DNA from 4 places in the Brevibacterium sp. NPDC049920 genome. Region 2 is predicted to be linked to each of the others. Evidence: predicted binding sites of a transcription regulator. Region 2 holds the regulator's gene; each other region holds the start of a gene.

Region 1 (2,200 bases), on a different contig from region 2:
AAACGACTGTGTTCAGCGGTGACGGGTGGTGCGTGCGGCGGTGCGGGTGCTCGTGGACGGGGGCTCCGCCCGGCGGGCGAGCGCGAGCTGAGGCGACGTGCCCGGTGACCGGGCCGGCACCTCGGCGACAGAATCAGTGAATGATCGCTAGGGTGATTTTAGACCAGGTGTCAAGAACGCGCACTATGGTGTCCACGCGCAGGAGAGCGGTTCGCGCCACCGGGTCCTCGGCTCCATCACGCTTCTCGCTGCCTCGCGGTTCTGCCTGCATCGCGGTTCTGCCTGCATCGCGCTTCTGGACGCATGACGACCTCCGAAGGGCCCATTCGCGGGCGGTGGGTGATAGAACTCCTGCCGGAACTGCAAACTCCCGCGAAAACAGGTCTGTTCGAGTGGGCGGCAGCAGGAATCGCGGGAGTCTCCAGCCCCAGACTCGTTCCGGTCGCGCTTTCAGGTCAGGCGTGCGACGGAGTCTGCAGTGCCGGCTGCAGCCTTGACGGGCAGGGCAAAGGCCCCCATCGTCTCAGGCCCCGCCGGCCCGACCGCAGGTCCTCGCGACCCTGTTCCCTGTGGGCCGACTCAAAATCCGACACTCGATCTGGCACTCGAGTTGACCGAGTGCCAACCCCGTCCTAGAGTCGAATTAGCACAGCACACCAGTGAGTGCTAACAGGACTCAGAAACGGCTCCGGCCACTCGGCACCCGCGACGACGAGAGGTCGACCGGACGTCCACCGGTCACGCGCGCACCGTGCGCGTGCCCGTCGGACGCCCCCGGATCTGAGAATTCGGAACGACTACACACGAAGGAGAGTGCCGAACATGTCGGTCTCCATCAAGCCGCTCGAAGATCGGCTCGTCATCCGTCAGGTCGAGGCCGAGCAGACCACTGCTTCCGGTCTCGTCATCCCCGACACCGCCAAGGAGAAGCCCCAGGAGGGCGAGGTCGTCGCTGTGGGCCCCGGCCGCGTCGCCGACAATGGCAACCGCGTCCCGCTCGACGTCAACGTCGGCGACAAGGTCATCTACTCCAAGTACGGCGGCACCGAGGTCAAGTACCAGGGCGAGGAGTACCTCGTCCTCTCGGCGCGCGACGTGCTCGCCGTCATCGGCTGAACCGCTTCCGACCGGATTCCATCCGCTCACCGGATTCCACCAATCTCTAAGGAAGTGACGTATGCCCAAGACTCTGCAGTTCGATGATGACGCCCGCAAGGCGCTCGAGCGCGGCGTGGACGTCCTCGCCAACACCGTCAAGGTGACGCTCGGCCCGCGCGGCCGCAACGTCGTGCTCGACAAGCAGTGGGGTGCGCCCACCATCACCAACGATGGTGTGACCATCGCCCGCGAGGTCGAGCTCGACGACCCGTACGAGAACCTCGGCGCCCAGCTCGCCAAGGAAGTCGCCACCAAGACCAACGACGTCGCCGGCGACGGCACCACCACCGCGACCGTGCTCGCCCAGGCCCTCGTCCACGAGGGACTGCGCAACGTGGCCGCCGGTGCCGCCCCCGGCCAGCTCAAGATCGGCATCGAGAAGGCCGTCGACGCCGTCGAGGAGCAGCTGAAGAAGATCGCCCGCGAGGTGGCCGACTCCCAGGAGATCGCCCACGTCGCAGCCCTGTCCGCCCAGTCGCAGGAGATCGGCGAGCTCATCGCCGAGGCCTTCGACAAGGTCGGCAAGGACGGCGTCATCACGATCGACGAGAGCCAGGCCTCCTCGGTCGAGCTCGAGTTCACCGAAGGCATGCAGTTCGACAAAGGCTTCCTGTCTCCGTACTTCGTGACCGACGCCGACCGCCAGGAAGCCGTCCTCAGCGATCCCTACATCCTCATCAACCAGGGCAAGATCTCGAACATCCAGGACCTGCTCCCGGTGCTCGAGAAGGTGCAGCAGGCCGGCAAGCCGCTGTTCATCGTGGCCGAGGACATCGAGGGCGAGGCCCTGTCCACCCTCGTGGTCAACAAGATCCGCGGCATCCTCAACGTCGCCGCGGTCAAGGCCCCGGGCTTCGGCGATCGCCGCAAGGCGATCCTCGAGGACCTCGCCGTCCTCACCGGCGGCCAGGTCATCACCGCGGACATGGGCATGAAGCTCGACCAGGTGACCCTGGAGCAGCTCGGCAGCGCCCGCACCGTGACGATCACCAAGGACAACACCACCGTCATCGACGGTGCGGGGTCCGATGACGACGTCGCC
Region 2 (2,200 bases):
GAGGCGCACGGGGGAGCCGTCGATGAGGTAGCCCGGGCCGAGCGGGAACGGGCGCGTGCGCCCGCGCCGGTCCTCGAGGTGGACGACGTGGCCGGCGCTCGTCTTCTCGAAGCCGACGATCGCGCCCACCCAGCCGCTCTCTGCATCCTCGACGACGAGGCCCGGGGCGACGGGCACCTCGTTGGACTCCGGACGGCGCCGGGAGCGGGGGGAGGAGGCGGAGAGCACATCACGGCCGTGGGGGTCGGAATAGGTCATCAGGCCACTGTAGGTCGCCCGCACCCGGGTTTTGGGACTCACCCGCCCACAGGCGTAGGATTGGCACTCGAACATGTGGAGTGCCAGACAGTCGAGAGCCGAAGAATCGAGCAGTCGAACGGGAGCCGGACAGGGGGGAGCGCGATGAATGACGGCCGCCGCGCCCGCGTGCTGCGGGCCATCGTCGAGGACTACGTCGCGACGAACGAGCCCGTCGGATCCAAGGCGCTCGTCGAGCGCCACGGCCTCGAGGTGTCCTCGGCGACGATCCGCAACGACATGGTCGCCCTCGAGCAGGAGGGGCTCATCGCGCAGCCGCACACCTCGGCCGGGCGCATCCCCACCGACAAGGGCTATCGGATGTTCGTCGACCGGCTCGACGAGGTCAAGCCGCTGTCCGCGGCGGAGAAGCGGGCGATCGCGCGGATCATCGAGCGCCCCGTCGACATCGACGACATGCTCGACCGCACGGTCCGCCTCCTCGCCTCGCTCACGCACCAGGTCGCCGTCGTCCAGTACCCCATGGCCACGACCTCCCAGGTGCGCCACCTCGAGCTCGTCGACATCGCCCCGCACCGCCTGCTCGTCGTCCTCATCACCGACTCCGGACAGGTCGAGCAGCGGATCGTCGACTCCGGGATGCCGCTCGGCGAGACCGACATCGCCCTGCTGCGCGATGCGTTCAACGAGGTCCTCCACCGCACCCGGCTCGACCGGGTCGCGGCGGCCTGCGACACGGTGAGCGTGCCGCCGGGGCTGCGGGACGTCGCCGCCGCGATCAGCGAGGTCGTCACCGATCTCGCCCGCTCGACCCGGCAGGACCGGCTCGTCATGGCCGGCACCGCGAACCTCGCCCGCTCCGGGCGGGACCTCGGAGCGCACATCGGCCCCCTGCTCGAGGCCTTCGAGGAGCAGGTCGTGCTCCTCAAGCTGCTGACCTCGATGGTCGCGGAGACCGGGCGCGTGAGCGTGCGGATCGGCCGGGAGAACCCGGTCGAGTCCTTCGCGAGCACCTCGGTCGTGGCCACCGGCTACGGCACCGACGACTCCGAGGCGAAGCTCGCCGTCCTCGGCCCCACCCGCATGGACTACCCGACCACGATGGCCGCCGTGCGCGCCGTCGCCAAGTACGTCTCCGTCATCCTCTCGGAATAAGCAAAGGACTCTGAGTGAGCGATCATTACGCAACCCTGGGCGTCGACCGCGACGCCACCCCCGACGAGATCAAGAAGGCCTACCGGAGGCTCGCCCGGAAGCTCCACCCCGACGTCAACCCGGGGCACGAGGCCGAGTTCAAGGAGGTCGCCGTCGCCTACGAGATCCTCTCGGATCCGAACAAGCGGCAGAACTACGACCTCGGCGGCTCCGGCTCCGGGCAGGGATTCGGGGGCGGCGACTTCGGCGGCTTCTCCGACCTGTTCGAGACGTTCTTCGGCGGCGGCATGGGCGGGGCAGGGCGCACGCAGCCGGCCTCCCGGCAGCGGCGCGGCAAGGACGCGCTCATCGAGGTCGAGATCGACCTCGAGACGGCCGTCTTCGGCGACACCGAGACCGTCGAGATCGTCACCGCCGAGGTGTGCGGGACCTGCGACGGCGACGGTGCCCGGCCGGGCACCTCGGCGGAGACCTGCTCGCTGTGCCACGGCACCGGCAGCATTCAGCAGATGACCCGCACCCTGCTCGGCCAGATGGTCACCAATCAGACCTGCAACAACTGCGGCGGCTACGGCACCCACATCACCGACCCGTGCACGAGCTGCGGCGGCGACGGCCGCGTCCGAGCGGAGCGCTCGCTGCCCGTGCGGATCCCCGCCGGCGTGTCCGACGGCGTGCGCATCAAGCTCGCCGGGCAGGGCGAGGTGGGTCCGGGCGGGGGACCGCCCGGTGACCTCTACCTCGAGATCCGGGTGATCGACCACCCGGTCTTCACCCGCGACGGCGA
Region 3 (2,200 bases), on a different contig from region 2:
GCGATCTGCTTGAGCGGGGCGTCGATGGCGACCTTGACGATCTGCGCACCGGTCGCCTCGTCGCCGGTCAGCTCGAGGGTCTCGAACGCGGTCTTGCCCGCCTGGATGAGGGCCACGCCGCCACCGGCGACGATGCCCTCCTCGACGGCCGCCTTCGCGTTGCGCACGGCGTCCTCGATGCGGTGCTTGCGCTCCTTGAGCTCGACCTCGGTCGCGGCTCCGGCCTTGATGACTGCGACGCCGCCGGCCAGCTTGGCCAGGCGCTCCTGCAGCTTCTCGCGGTCGTAGTCGGAGTCCGAGTTCTCGATCTCGGCGCGGATCTGGGCCACGCGGCCGGCGATCTCGTCCGAGTCGCCCGCACCTTCGACGATGGTGGTCTCGTCCTTGGTGACGACGACCTTGCGGGCGGTGCCCAGCAGGTCGAGGGTGGCGTTCTCGAGCTTGAGGCCGACCTCCTCGGCGATGACCTGTCCGCCGGTGAGGATCGCGATGTCGGCGAGCTGCGCCTTGCGGCGGTCGCCGAATCCCGGGGCCTTGACGGCGACGGACTTGAAGGTGCCGCGGATCTTGTTGACCACGAGCACCGCCAGGGCCTCGCCCTCGACGTCCTCGGCGATGATGACCAGCGGCTTGCCCGACTGCTGCACCTTCTCGAGGACGGGGAGGAGATCCTTGACGTTGGAGATCTTCGAGTTGACGATGAGGATGTAGGGGTCCTCGAGCACCGTCTCCTGGCGCTCCGTGTCGGTGACGAAGTAGCCGGAGATGTAGCCCTTGTCGAAGCGCATGCCCTCGGTGAGCTCGAGCTCGAGGCCGAAGGTGTTCGACTCCTCGACGGTGACGACGCCCTCCTTGCCGACCTTGTCGATCGCCTCGGCGATGAGCTCGCCGATCGCGGGATCACCGGCGGAGATGCCGGCGGTCGCAGCGATCTGCTCCTTGGAGTCCACGTCGACCGCGGACTCGAGGAGCTTCTCCGTCACCGCGGCGACAGCCTTTTCGATGCCGCGCTTGAGGCTGAGCGGATCGGCACCGGCCGCCACGTTGCGCAGGCCCTCGCGGACGAGCGCCTGAGCGAGCACCGTGGCGGTGGTGGTGCCGTCGCCGGCGACGTCATCGGTCTTCTTGGCGACTTCCTTGACGAGTTCCGCACCGATCTTCTCGTACGGGTCCTCGAGCTCGATCTCCTTGGCGATGGAGACGCCGTCATTCGTGATGGTCGGCGCTCCCCACTTCTTTTCGAGCACGACGTTGCGACCGCGCGGTCCGAGCGTGACCTTGACGGCATCGGCCAGGGTGTTGAGCCCGGTCTCGAGTCCGCGACGTGCTTCTTCGTCGAATGCAATGAGCTTTGCCATAGTGGCTGGGGTCCTCCCTGTAACGGGGTGGATTGTCGATCTCGTCTCCGCAGCGCCCGCGACGGCCGGGCTTCGCTCCGCTGATTCCCTTCCACAGCGGCGCTGGGCCCTCTTCGCGGAGCCGAGTCACACCAGTACTAGATTTAGCACTCTCCCCCACCGAGTGCAAATGCCCCGGTGCGGTTCCCTCCCGGCATCGTGCGCCGGGAGGGAACCGCACCGGGGCAACAGAAAACCGGAGGCCGAAACCCCCGGTTCACCGTCTGTCGGCCGATCAGGCCAGAGTCACGGACTCCGCCTGCGGACCCTTGTCGCCCTGGCCGACCTCGAACTCGACCTGCTGGCCCTCTTCCAGCGAACGGTATCCGTCCATCTGGATCGCGGACCAGTGGACGAAGACGTCCTGCTCGCTGCCGTCAACGGTGATGAAACCGTATCCCTTTTCGGCATTGAACCACTTGACAGTACCTTGCGCCATTATTTCTCCAAAACAGCTGTGAGCGCGCGTGATGCGCATTGAATCAGCCCCTGAAACTTCGAGATGACGCCGATACTTCATTCACCGCCGGTGCTGTGCACGCGGCTGAAAACTTCTACCGGAAGCCACGACGGGCCTCAGTTGACTGCTCCCCATCCTAGACGCGCACCCGGAGGAACACAAGCCGCCTTGATGAACATTCGGAGAACCGCTGCATCCGGACCGGCTTCAGGACAAGCGGGCTTGCCGCGAAACGGACGGTGTCGGCCCAGGTCAGGGCTATGAGCGCGGGGATCCTCGGCTCAGGCGCCGGGGTCCTCCGCGGCCCCATCGGCAGTCGGCGGATCGTTCGCGATGTCCGAGC
Region 4 (2,200 bases), on a different contig from region 2:
CGTGATCCCGCTGCTCGAGCGCACCCACCGGTGCATCGCCATCGACCTGCTCGGCTTCGGCGAGTCGCCGGCGCCGGAGTGGGCCGATTACACCCTGGCCGACCATGTCGCCGCTATCGAGCGGACGGTCGCGTCGCTGCGGCTGCGCGAGCCGTTCACTGTGGTCGGGCATTCCATGGGCGCCCTCATCGGCGCCCGGTACGCCGCCCGGCGGCAAAAGCGAGTCGCGAAGCTCGTGATGGTCAGCCCACCTATCTATCTCGCACCCCATGAAATAGGGGACGTCATCGAGCGGGCCCGGATGGACTTCTACCTGCGGCTCTACGAGTACCTCCGCACGAACCGGGAGTTCACCCTCCGGCACGCTGCGCTGGTACAGCGGCTGCTGCCCATCCCCAAAGCTGTAGATATCACTGAACGCAACTGGGAGCCATTCGTCAAGTCGTTGCAGCACTCCATCGAGTCACAGACCACTCTCAGCGACATCGCCCATGTCAAAGCCCCCATCGACGTCATCATGGGCGACCTCGACGAGTTCCGCTCCGAAGCCGTGCTGCGCATCGTGGAGCGGATGATGGGGGTCACCGTTCGGCGTGTGCGGGCAACGAACCACCTCATCGGCAAGCGCCTCGCGCGAGTCGTCGCCGAGGCGGTGACAGCATGACGATTTCGCCCAAGAAAGCAGATTCTTGGTACGAGAAATAACCAGATGAAAGGGTCAAAAACGATGGCGCTCCCGCGTGGAGAGTGCTAATTTAAAGGCATCGGGATAGACCCGAGGACCCGCATACGGAAAGGAGATGATTCATCATGGCAATGTCGTTCGATTTTGAGCGAGCTCGACCGCCTCGCGTCCGGCCTGCTTCAGTCCCGTCCGGGACCGCGTGTGATGCCGGTAGACCTGTACCGTGAAGCTGACCGTTACATTCTCACCGCCGACCTGCCCGGGGTCGATCCGGAGTCGGTAGACATCGACGTCGACGGTCAGCTGCTGACCATCCGCGCCCAGCGCACTGCACCCCACACCGAGGGAGCCAAGTGGCTCGTTCAGGAGCGACCGGCGGGTACCTACCCCCGCCAGTTCAGCATCGGTGAGGGTGTGGACTCGGCGAACATCTCCGCCTCGTACGACAACGGCGTGCTGAGCCTGGTCATCCCGGTCAGCGAGAAAGCCAAGCCGCGCAAGATTCATGTCCTGAGTCAGCACTCGCCTCAGGAGTAACGCCCGGCCGGAGACCCATCGACGAGCCAGAGTTAGCTTCTCGTTCGCAGCACGCGCCGAAAGCAAACAGGGGCGACCTTTCCCTGATGCCGAACGGCGCAACACCCGGCTTCGCAAGACCGGAAGACGGGCGTGCACCCAGCCTTCTGGTCTTAGCACGGTGATTCATCCAGTTTTCACTAAAGGAGTACGCCCATGACCAGCCCCGAGGCCCCTCGCAACAACCCTCCGGAACAGGACGCTAGTGAGCCCCCGTTCACCAATGACCCCCGCTGGAAACAAACGATCGCGCGGTTCTCTGACTACGCCAGTGCGCAGGCAGCGGTTGACCGTCTTTCCGACGCCGGCTTCGCTGTGGAACGAGTGGCGATCGTGGGGCTCGACGTTCGTGTCGTCGAGCATGTACTCGGTCGCTTGACAGGAGGAAAGGCTGCGCTACGGGGCGCAGGCGTTGGAGCATGGTTCGGTGTTCTGCTAGGTCTGCTGTTCGGGCTGTTCGCCCCCGGATTCGGTTGGCTGGCCATCCTGATCATCTCGGTCGCCTCTGGCGCAGTTTGGGGCGCTTTGCTTTACTTCCTTGGACACCTGGCTAAGGGCGGCCGACGGGACTTCGACTCACTGGAGACCCTTGAGGCGGGCCACTACGAGGTCCAAGTGGAAGCACCATACGCTGCGGAGGCCGCTCGTCTCCTCGCGGACCAGACCGCCCACCCCGGAGACTGAAAAGGGCCCTTCACGAATGAGGGTGTAGCGCGAGTCTGAAGCCTCCGGCTTCGAGCAGCGATCTCGCGATGTAGTGGGTGAGGTTGCGGAACCCGAGGGCGGAGCCGTGGAGGTGCTCGAGCCGGCCGTTGATCGCCTCCGTGGGCCCGTTGCTTGTGCCGGGCCGGTCGAAGAAGGCGAGGATGTCGGCGCGTTGCTTCATGGTGCGGCCGAGCTTGCGGATCTCCATACTTGCTTGAAAAACGGAACGAAACC

What was found. The regulator HrcA, encoded in region 2, represses chaperone genes, less so after heat shock. The targets are predictions, from matches to a motif close to TTNGCACTCGNNNNNNNCGAGTGCNAA.
Region 1: groES (co-chaperone GroES) is a predicted target of HrcA. The motif match lies at 599-625, and genes of this name have one in related genera.
Region 3: groL (chaperonin GroEL) is a predicted target of HrcA. The motif match lies at 1,502-1,528, and genes of this name have one in related genera.
Region 4: AB0I45_RS03290 (Hsp20/alpha crystallin family protein) is a predicted target of HrcA. The motif match lies at 728-754, and genes of this name have one in related genera.

Annotation. Positions count from the first base shown of each region.
Region 1 is NZ_JBFAMF010000009.1:66,199-68,398, reverse strand. Features, by position in the region: gene groES (co-chaperone GroES) at 823-1,116, shown strand; gene groL (chaperonin GroEL) at 1,178-2,200, shown strand, end outside.
Region 2 is NZ_JBFAMF010000002.1:160,282-162,481, reverse strand. Features, by position in the region: gene AB0I45_RS02575 (DUF3097 family protein) at 1-258, opposite strand, end outside; gene hrcA (heat-inducible transcriptional repressor HrcA) at 403-1,413, shown strand; gene dnaJ (molecular chaperone DnaJ) at 1,428-2,200, shown strand, end outside.
Region 3 is NZ_JBFAMF010000006.1:68,809-71,008, forward strand. Features, by position in the region: gene groL (chaperonin GroEL) at 1-1,358, opposite strand, end outside; gene AB0I45_RS07490 (cold-shock protein) at 1,633-1,836, opposite strand; gene AB0I45_RS07495 (LytR C-terminal domain-containing protein) at 2,139-2,200, opposite strand, start outside.
Region 4 is NZ_JBFAMF010000003.1:127-2,326, reverse strand. Features, by position in the region: gene AB0I45_RS03295 (alpha/beta hydrolase) at 1-664, shown strand, start outside; gene AB0I45_RS03290 (Hsp20/alpha crystallin family protein) at 890-1,222, shown strand; gene AB0I45_RS03285 (general stress protein) at 1,418-1,945, shown strand; partial or broken gene AB0I45_RS03280 (transposase) at 1,956-2,174, opposite strand.